Regions from separate parts of the Pseudarthrobacter phenanthrenivorans Sphe3 genome, predicted to be linked through region 1. Evidence: predicted binding sites of a transcription regulator. Region 1 holds the regulator's gene; each other region holds the start of a gene.

Region 1 (2,197 bases):
CACGGATCCGGAGGCGGTCCTGCCCGCAGCCGCCCCCGCTGCCTGCCTTGGAGCCGGCGGCATGAGCTGGATGGGCCGTCCCTCAAGGAGGAACCCGAAGCCCAGCCGGAACGACCTCGACTTGCCGCGCCGGTCCTCCAAGGCAACCACATGCATGCCGCCCGATTTTTCCACCCGGGTCACGGCACCCACCCAGCCCGACTGGACGTCCTCCAGCACCATTCCGCGCTCCACGGGAACCTGCGGCAGCGCTGCCTTCGACGGTGCGGACATGTCCTGTGGGCCCCAGTTCTGGTACTGCATGGATACACTCCGCCTAGCGCTAGATCACCTGTCCGGAATTTCGCCCGGAGCGGTACCAATGCTAGCAACGGGGAGAGTCATATTAGACTGTTAGCACTGAGGCATGTCGAGTGCTAACCCCTGTGGTGGCACAGTTGGAGGCGGCGGGTGCCGCCCCGACCCTGGATGGAGGTGGAGTGTTGAGCGAGCCGCGCAAACTTGAAGTACTCCGTGCCATCGTGGAGGACTATGTCCACTCCCGCGAGCCAGTGGGGTCCAAGGCCCTCGTGGAGCGGCACCACCTCGGCGTCTCCAGTGCAACGATCCGCAACGACATGGCAGCACTGGAGGAAGAGGGCCTGATCACCGCCCCGCACACCAGCGCCGGCCGGATTCCCACGGATAAGGGTTACCGGCTCTTCGTTGACCAGATTTCCGCCGTCAAGCCGCTCTCGCAGGCCGAACGGCGGGCCATCCAGTCGCTGCTGGAAGGAGCGGATGACCTGGACGATGTCCTGGAGCGCACCGTCCGGCTGCTGTCCCAACTGACCAACCAGGTTGCCGTGGTGCAGTATCCGCACCTGAGCCGGGCCCTCGTCAGGCACATCGAGTTTGTCCTCCTCGCTCCGCGGAAGGTGCTGGTGGTTCTGATCGCCAACAGCGGCAAGGTGGAACAGCGCGTCATTGACGTTGGACAGGACCTGGGGGATGAGGCCCTGGCCGCGTTGAGGGCCCGTTTCCTTGGGTCACTTGCAGGGACACCGCTGAGCCAGCTGGCCCATTCCCTGCCGGCAGTGGTGGCCACGGCGAACCCGGCCCAAAGGCAGGCGGCGCAAGCCCTGGCCCACGGGCTTGAGGGCCTGGCGCAGAACAGCCGCGAGGACCGCATGGTCATGGCTGGTACGGCAAACCTGGCACGGTCCAACGTTGACTTCCCGCTCAGCATCGGCCCGGTCCTGGAAGCACTCGAGGAGCAGGTGGTCATGCTTCGGCTGCTCAGCGAGATGGCCCAGGACCACCGCGGGGTGGCCGTCAGCATCGGCCGGGAGAATCCGTACGACGGGCTGGCGGAAGCCTCAGTCGTCGCCACGGGATACGGGCCCGACAGCGCGGCGAAGCTCGGCGTGCTTGGGCCGACCCGGATGGACTATCCCACCACCATGGCCGCCGTCAGGGCAGTTGCCCGTTACCTTTCCCGGATCCTGGGCCCCTGACATTCCATCGGGTGCCCCCACACCCCAGCGCATTTCCCGCAGTCCAACTGCAGGCAGTACAACAAGGAAGAGATACGAACTTTGAGCAGCCACTACGACGTCCTTGGAGTCTCACCGGAGGCCACGGGAGAAGAGATCAAGAAGGCCTACCGCAAACTGGCCCGCACCCTTCACCCGGATGTGAATCCCGGTGAAGATGCCTCGGACCGCTTCAAGGCAGTGACCCACGCCTACGAAGTTCTCTCGGATCCGCAGAAGCGCCGGGTGTACGACACCACCGGCAACGAAAACGGAACGGACAACGGATTCGGCGGCGGCAGCTACGCCGGCCAGGGCTTCGCGTTCCAGGACATTTTTGACACCTTCTTCGGGGCCGGCGGCACCTCCGGTCCGGCCTCCCGGGTCAGGCGCGGCCAGGACGCCCTCATCAGCGTCCGGATCGAACTGCGCGATGCCGTGTTCGGCGTCAACAAGAAGCTGGAAGTGGACACTGCGGTCACCTGCCCGACCTGCGATGGTTCATGCTGCCGCCCCGGCACCCACCCCGAACGCTGCGACATTTGCGGCGGCAGCGGCCAGGTGCAGCGCGCGGTCCGGTCCATCCTGGGCCAGGTCATGACGGCCGCACCCTGCGGCAGCTGCGAGGGCTTCGGCACCGTCATCAAGGACCCCTGCAACGAATGCAGCGGCCAGGGGCGCAT
Region 2 (2,197 bases), 1.3 Mb from region 1:
GCAGTTCGAGGCCGGCGTTCTCCAGCTTGAGGCCAACTTCCTCGGAAATGACCTGGCCGCCGGTGAGGACGGCGATGTCGGCAAGCTGTGCCTTGCGGCGGTCGCCGAAGCCCGGAGCCTTGACGGCAACGGACTTGAAGGTGCCGCGGATCTTGTTGACGATCAGGGTGGCCAGGGCCTCGCCCTCGATGTCCTCGGCGATGATCAGCAGCGGCTTGTTGGACTGCATGACCTTTTCGAGGACAGCAACCAGTTCCTTGACGTTGGAGATCTTGGAGTTGACGATCAGGATGTACGGATCCTCGAGGACCGTTTCCTGGCGCTCAGCGTCGGTCACGAAGTAGGCGGAGATGTAACCCTTGTCGAAGCGCATGCCTTCGGTGAGCTCAAGCTCCAGGCCGAAGGTGTTGGACTCCTCGACCGTGATGACGCCTTCCTTGCCCACCTTGTCCAGGGCTTCAGCGATCAGGGCGCCGATTTCGTCGTCACCGGCGGAGATGGACGCCGTGGCGGCGATTTCTTCCTTGGTTTCGATTTCCTTGGCGGAGTTCAGCAGTTCGGCGGTGACGGCGTCAACGGCCTTTTCGATGCCGCGCTTGAGGGACAGCGGGTCGGCGCCGGCAGCAACGTTGCGCAGGCCTTCCTTGACCAGGGCCTGGGCCAGCACGGTAGCCGTGGTGGTTCCGTCGCCAGCGACGTCGTCAGTCTTCTTGGCAACTTCCTTGACCAGCTCGGCGCCGATCTTCTCGTAAGGATCGTCCAGTTCGATCTCCTTGGCGATGGAAACACCATCGTTGGTGATCGTGGGGGCGCCCCACTTCTTCTCGAGGACGACGTTGCGTCCACGCGGGCCGAGGGTGACCTTAACGGCGTCGGCGAGGGTGTTCAGGCCCCGCTCAAGGCCGCGGCGTGCCTCTTCATCAAATGCAATGATCTTGGCCATAACGGCAGTAGTCCTTTCGGGACAGTCGTTAAGAATGAACCTTCGCTGCAGTGCCCGCGACGGACGGTCCTTCCCCGGCGGCCTCTGTATGCCTCCGGCTGAGGACCTCACTCCAGTGAGGTGTTTCTTCGCTCCTCGACCGGTGCCGCGCGCCGCCGGCCGGAACCTGGCATTGCTTTAGCAGTCGGTACGTCAGAGTGCTAACTCAATAATTAGCACTCCCCACGTGAGAGTGCAAGCGAATAGGCAGCAGGAAGGGGCTTGGCCCGGCCCTCTTCGCCGAGGGCGATCAGCCTGCGGCGCGGCCTGCCGTTTCACGGCCGCTGACCGCTGGAATGTTGTCCGCCCCGAACGTGAAGATGGTAAAGGCTGCTGAGGTGATGTCCCCGTTGGCGTCGAACGCAACCGGGCCGGATTCGCCGTCGTAATTCATCTCCGCCCCGGAAGCCTTCACTGCCAGGCACTCCTTATAGCTGGCACACGGAGCGCCGGGCTCCTTCGCCCCAGCCTCCTTCGCGTCAGCCTTCGCGGGCTGTGCCGAGGTACCGCCCGACACAGCAATGAGGTTTGCCGCGATCGAACGCCCCGCGTCGTCCTCGGCCCTGGCTGCCGCCAGCGCGGCCAGGATGACGGCGTCATAGGTTTCTGCAGCGAAGGACACGTCCTTGAGTCCGGGATCCATGCCCAGCAACCGTTCCTGGAGTCCTGCAGAGGGGAGCCCGCCGGGAACGGCAGCGCGCGCACCCTCCAGGGCCTTGGTTCCCAGCTTGGATCCGTACCGGGCGAAAGCACCGTCACTGAGGAGAATCCTGGAACCTGCCAGGTCCGCGTTATGCAGTTCGGCCAAAGCACCCTGGGCACCGTCCCGGGCAATCAGGATCACCGCGTCGGGTCCTGCATCCCGGATGGCGGAAACCGCACTCCCTGCATCACCGGAAGCGAACCCCTCCAGTGCCGCCACGTCCACACCAGCCTGCTCCGCGGCATCGGAGACGGCGGCCGACACGTCGCTGCCGTAGGAGCCGTCCTGGTACATCACGGCGATCGTTGCCGCGCCGGCGTCCTTGGCGAGCTTGACCAGTACAGGCGCCTGCGCGATGTCGGCGGCCGCCGTCCTGAAGTAATATCCGCCGCTGGGGATGGTGCTCAGCGAGGCAGCGGTGTTGGCCGGCGAGATCAGGGGGGTGCGGGCCCGGGAAAGGATGTCGATGGCCGCGGCAGCGTGACTGGAATCGGTGGGCCCCACCACGACGT
Region 3 (2,197 bases), 780 kb from region 1:
GGTTACTGGTACTCACCGGACTAATCTAACGTCAGCGTCAAGCATTCCGTAATCATCGGAATGACCGGACGGCCTCGCCTGCCGCCCTGGGAAGAGCAGACGACGGCGGGCCGCCCACGCAGGCGGCTGACGACGAAGGGAAGATATGACGTTCGAGGAAACGAAGGCAGTGAAGGACCGCATCCGCGCTGCCCACCGCCACCGCCGGGCCTCGCTGTCGGCGAAGGAACGGGAGGAGGCGGGCGCAGCACTGGCCAGCCACGGGTTGGCATGGGCGGACTCCGTCATGGACGGAAGTGCCGCAACAGTATGCGTCTACCTGGGTGTCGGCGCTGAGCCGCCCACGCTGCCGCTCATCAGGGCGCTGTACGACGGCGGGCGCAGGGCCCTGCTTCCCGTCTGCGAGCCGGGACGGGAACTGAAATGGGTCTTCTGGGCTCCCGGGACGGACCTCGTGACCAGCAGGTTCGCGCCCATTTTGGAGCCGGTGGGAACACGCCAGGAAATCGAGGTGGCCGGGCAGGCGGGCGCCCTCTTCATCCCTGCCACTGCAGTTGACCTTGCGGGCAGCCGGGTGGGCCAGGGCGGCGGGTACTACGACAAGTTCCTGGGCCACCTCGCCTCCGCCGGGAAGAATATCCCCCTGGCCGCCGTTATCTACGACGAAGAACTGCTGCCCGCCGGCAGCATTCCGGTCGAGGAGTTTGACCGCCCCGTTCCGGGCGTGGTCCTCCCCTCGGGGTTCCGGAAGCTGGCGGTCGGCGCCTGACCCGGGGCGGGCACCCCGCGTGCAGGAGGATGCTAGAATTAGCACTCAGGCCCTGTGACTGCTAAGGGATAACACCCGGCAGTCCGGGACCTCTCGTTTGCCCAAGAGGAGGAGCACCAGTGCCTACATATGCTTACGCCTGCAAGGATTGCGGCCATGCCTTCGACATCGTCCAGTCGTTTTCGGACAGCTCCCTGACGTCCTGCCCGGAATGCCAGGGTGCCCTGCGCAAGAAGTTCAACAGCGTGGGCGTGGTTTTCAAGGGCTCCGGCTTCTACCGCACGGACTCCCGGGATTCGAAGGGCAGCACGGTCTCGGCCGCCCCCGCGGCACCTGCTGCCGCAGCGCCTGCCCCTGCACCAGCTGCTTCGGCTCCCGCCGCCAGCTGATCCGGCATCTCCCCAGCCCCAGGCTGTTACTGCGGACGTTATCCACATAGAAGGGCGCCGTGCTGCCCCCGCTGAGGCGGCTGCCCTAGCGTGGGCACATGCCTGTAAACCGCCGCCTCGGCCGGACCTCGAAAAACGCTCCAGACCAGCACGTGTTGTTCCCGGCGCCCCCGAGGCGGGGAAGAACCCCTGGCGGCACCAACCGCGGAACCGGCCGAGGCTCAAGCAAGCGCCCCCGCGCCCGGTTCGCAGGCTGGCTCAACCGCAACCGACGGCTTGCGGTCGCCTTGCTGCTCTGTGCCGCAGCGGCCATCACGGTCCACCAACTCACCCCGGCACCTGTTTCCACCGTGACCGCCCTCGCCGCTGCCCGGGATTTGTCCGCAGGCGCTGCAATCTCTCCGGCTGACGTATCCGCTGTCCGTGTACCGCCCGGCATGATGGCCGACGGATTCCTCCAGAATGCAGGCGACGCCGCAGGGAAACAACTCGCTGCGCCCCTGCGCAAAGGGCAGCTGCTGACCGATGCCCAGCTCCTCGGGCCAGGTCTCCTGGCCGGAACTCCCCCGGGGTCGGCCGCCGTTCCCCTTCGGATGGCAGATCCGTCCTCCATCCAGCTCGTCTCGCCGGGGCAGCTGGTCAACGTGGTTCTCACGGCCGGGAACGGCTTCGACCAGCAGGAGCCGCCGGAAGTCCTGGCCGAAGGCGTACCGGTCCTGTGGACCTCCACCCAGGGCGGGCAAAGCGGGCAGTGGCTGGGGACATCGGAGACGGAAGGACTCATAGTCGTGGCTGCGAACGGGGATCAGGCCGCGCGGCTAGCGGGCGCGTCCACCCAAGGCAAGCTGTTCTTCGTCCTGGTGGGACCTTAGGTGTGCCCCGTCCGCGCACGCCCCAGCGCCGCTCCATGCCCCAGCCGCTCAATGCCCCGCCGCCGGGACCTGAGGAGCAGGACGCCGCCCCGGAGACGACCGGGCTTAGCCCCAGTGCGGGGGCTTCTGCTCCTTCAGCCAGGCGTCGTGGTCATCGTCCTCGCGCT
Region 4 (2,197 bases), 1.2 Mb from region 1:
GCCGGGAGGTGGAGGACCTGGAGGCGGACGTGGCCGAGATCGCCGCGAAGTACCGGGCGGTGGTGAGCTGCCAGGGACTGATTGCGCGGCCGCCGGGCGACGCGCCGGAGGAGCCTGAGCTGTGGAAGATCACCACCGGGTACGGCGGACTGGGGACGTCCGGCAGCGGCGACGTCCTGGCCGGTGCGATCGCCGGCCTGCGCGCCAGGGGAACCAGCGAAGCGCAGGCAGCGTGCTGGGGAACGCACCTTCATGCCGCGGCGGCGGACCGGCTGGCCAGCCGGCTGGGACCCCTGGGCTTCCTGGCCCGGGAGCTCGCCGATGAAGTGCCCGCCCTGATGCTGGAGCTGAACACCTGATTCCCCCTGCCCTCTGCGGGCATGAGACGACCCCCGGCCGAAGCCGGGGGCCGCCATATCGGGAAGTGCGGGCGTAGGCTGCCGGTGCGCTTTAAGCGCTGTGGCGTGCATACTTCGCGATCCGCCCTAAAGGCAGTCAGCAAATGCCCGACGTCCCGATCCTGTGTTGAAACTAGGCGGCTATCTCCTGCTTTGCCCCCTTCGTCTCAATTTCGATCTTGCGCGGCTTGGCCTTTTCGGCGACAGGAATCCGCAGCGTCAGGACACCGGCGTCGTAGGTAGCCTTAACATTCTCGGTATCCAAGGTGTCCCCGAGGATCAGCTGGCGGCTGAAGACGCCGCTCGGCCGCTCGGAGGCGATCAGCTCGGTGTCCTTGCCCGCGGGTTCGGGACGCTCGGCCCGTACCGTCAGGACGTTCCGTTCCACATCCAGATTCACAGAATCCAGTGCGACGCCAGGCAGATCAAAGGCCACCACAAATTCCTGGTCCTCCCGCCACGCGTCCATAGGCATCGCTGCCGGGCGCGCCGCCGTGCCGAGGACCTGCTGGGCCAGCCTGTCCAGCTCGCGGAACGGATCGGTTCGCATCAACATGGCTTCCCTCCTCGTAAGAGACGGTCCAACACTTGTTTTCATATCAGCCGATCTGTATTGGCTGATATAGATTTTTTAGCACTGCCAAAGCAGGTCTGCAAGGGGTCCAGGGAAGAATTTTTTCCTGGTTTTCGGGCAGTGGCCGGACGTGGTTGAGGGGCCCTCCGCAGCATGCGGAGAGCCCCTCAACTCCCGCCGGATCAGCTCCGGGTGGGATCTGGACGCAGCGGCGCCGGGCCAGGATCCGGCACCGGGAGGGGCCCCGGGGGCTGCGGCGTGGGGAACGGATTAGGGCCGGGGTGGCCGGGGTGGGCGGGATCAGGCTGATCCGGGCCAGGCTCCGGCGGGAACGGCTCGGGCTCGTGCACTGGCGGGATGGTCATCGACTTTCCCCTCTCACGTTTGATGGACGTGCCTTGGCGTGAACAGGATACGCCTGCCGCCTCAAGCCCACTAGGCCCGCCAGTCCCCGACCGCGCCCGCCAGCCGGAGCCAGGCACCCAACTGCTGCAGGTCCGCCTCCCCGCAGCGGAACCCGACATGGCCGTCCGGACGCACCCCCACAATGCCCCGACCGGGGTGGCTGGTGAGCCTATGGACGTGAACCCTGCTGCTGGAGAAGGCTGGACCGGCACCCAAGGTGTCCCACCCGGCGTCGCGCTCCACGAAGACATGGAGGCCCGGCGTGGCAGTCAGCTCGTGAAGCCGCGTGCATTGCCCGCCCTCCACAGCAGCAGCCGCATCCGGCAACCTGTCCCCCGGCCGCGGCCACCCTGCGGCAGGCGGGGTCCCTTCCAGGGAAATCGGGCTCTGCCGGTACCTCACGAAAGGCTGGGCCAGCAGCCTGATGCCGACGGCGGTGAGGCGCCGCTGCCGCAGGAGCACCGGCAGCAACGGGGCGGATAGCGGCAGGACGCTGCGGAGGAGACGGGCGAGGGGGTGGGGTGATGCCTCGCCGAAGAAGATAACGTGCGTCAGGGCCAGGACGCGCCGGGCCGCCAGGCGCCGTTCGTGGTCGTAGGAGTCCAGCAACTCCCGGTGCTCTCCACCGGCTGAGGCAAGGCCCAGCTTCCAGCCGAGGTTCAGCCCATCCAGGATGCCGTTGTTCATTCCCTGCCCGCCGGCTGGGGAATGGGCGTGCGCCGCGTCGCCTGCCAGGAACAGGGGTCCGCTGCGGAACCTGCTCGCGAGCCTGTGCTGCAGCGGGACCTGGGCGGACCAGCGCACCTCCCGGACTGTTGCC

The links. Region 1 encodes HrcA, which represses chaperone genes, less so after heat shock. Its sites were predicted from a motif close to TTNGCACTCGNNNNNNNCGAGTGCNAA; they were not measured.
Region 2: groL (chaperonin GroEL) is a predicted target of HrcA. The motif match lies at 1,121-1,147, and genes of this name have one in related genera.
Region 3: ASPHE3_RS13365 (FmdB family zinc ribbon protein) is a predicted target of HrcA. The motif match lies at 808-834, and genes of this name have one in related genera.
Region 4: ASPHE3_RS15625 (Hsp20/alpha crystallin family protein) is a predicted target of HrcA. The motif match lies at 1,030-1,056, and genes of this name have one in related genera.

What each region holds. Positions count from the first base shown of each region.
Region 1 covers NC_015145.1:2,107,247-2,109,443, reverse strand. The annotation lists gene ASPHE3_RS09710 (DUF3097 domain-containing protein) at 1-303, opposite strand, end outside; gene hrcA (heat-inducible transcriptional repressor HrcA) at 483-1,496, shown strand; gene dnaJ (molecular chaperone DnaJ) at 1,578-2,197, shown strand, end outside.
Region 2 covers NC_015145.1:851,898-854,094, reverse strand. The annotation lists gene groL (chaperonin GroEL) at 1-943, opposite strand, end outside; gene ASPHE3_RS04020 (ABC transporter substrate-binding protein) at 1,233-2,197, opposite strand, start outside.
Region 3 covers NC_015145.1:2,888,280-2,890,476, forward strand. The annotation lists gene galU (UTP--glucose-1-phosphate uridylyltransferase GalU) at 1-16, opposite strand, end outside; gene ASPHE3_RS13360 (5-formyltetrahydrofolate cyclo-ligase) at 146-769, shown strand; gene ASPHE3_RS13365 (FmdB family zinc ribbon protein) at 889-1,158, shown strand; gene ASPHE3_RS13370 (RcpC/CpaB family pilus assembly protein) at 1,257-2,030, shown strand; gene ASPHE3_RS13375 (DUF4011 domain-containing protein) at 2,136-2,197, opposite strand, start outside.
Region 4 covers NC_015145.1:3,350,889-3,353,085, forward strand. The annotation lists gene ASPHE3_RS15620 (NAD(P)H-hydrate dehydratase) at 1-359, shown strand, start outside; gene ASPHE3_RS15625 (Hsp20/alpha crystallin family protein) at 532-954, opposite strand; gene ASPHE3_RS15630 (FAD-dependent monooxygenase) at 1,408-2,197, opposite strand, start outside.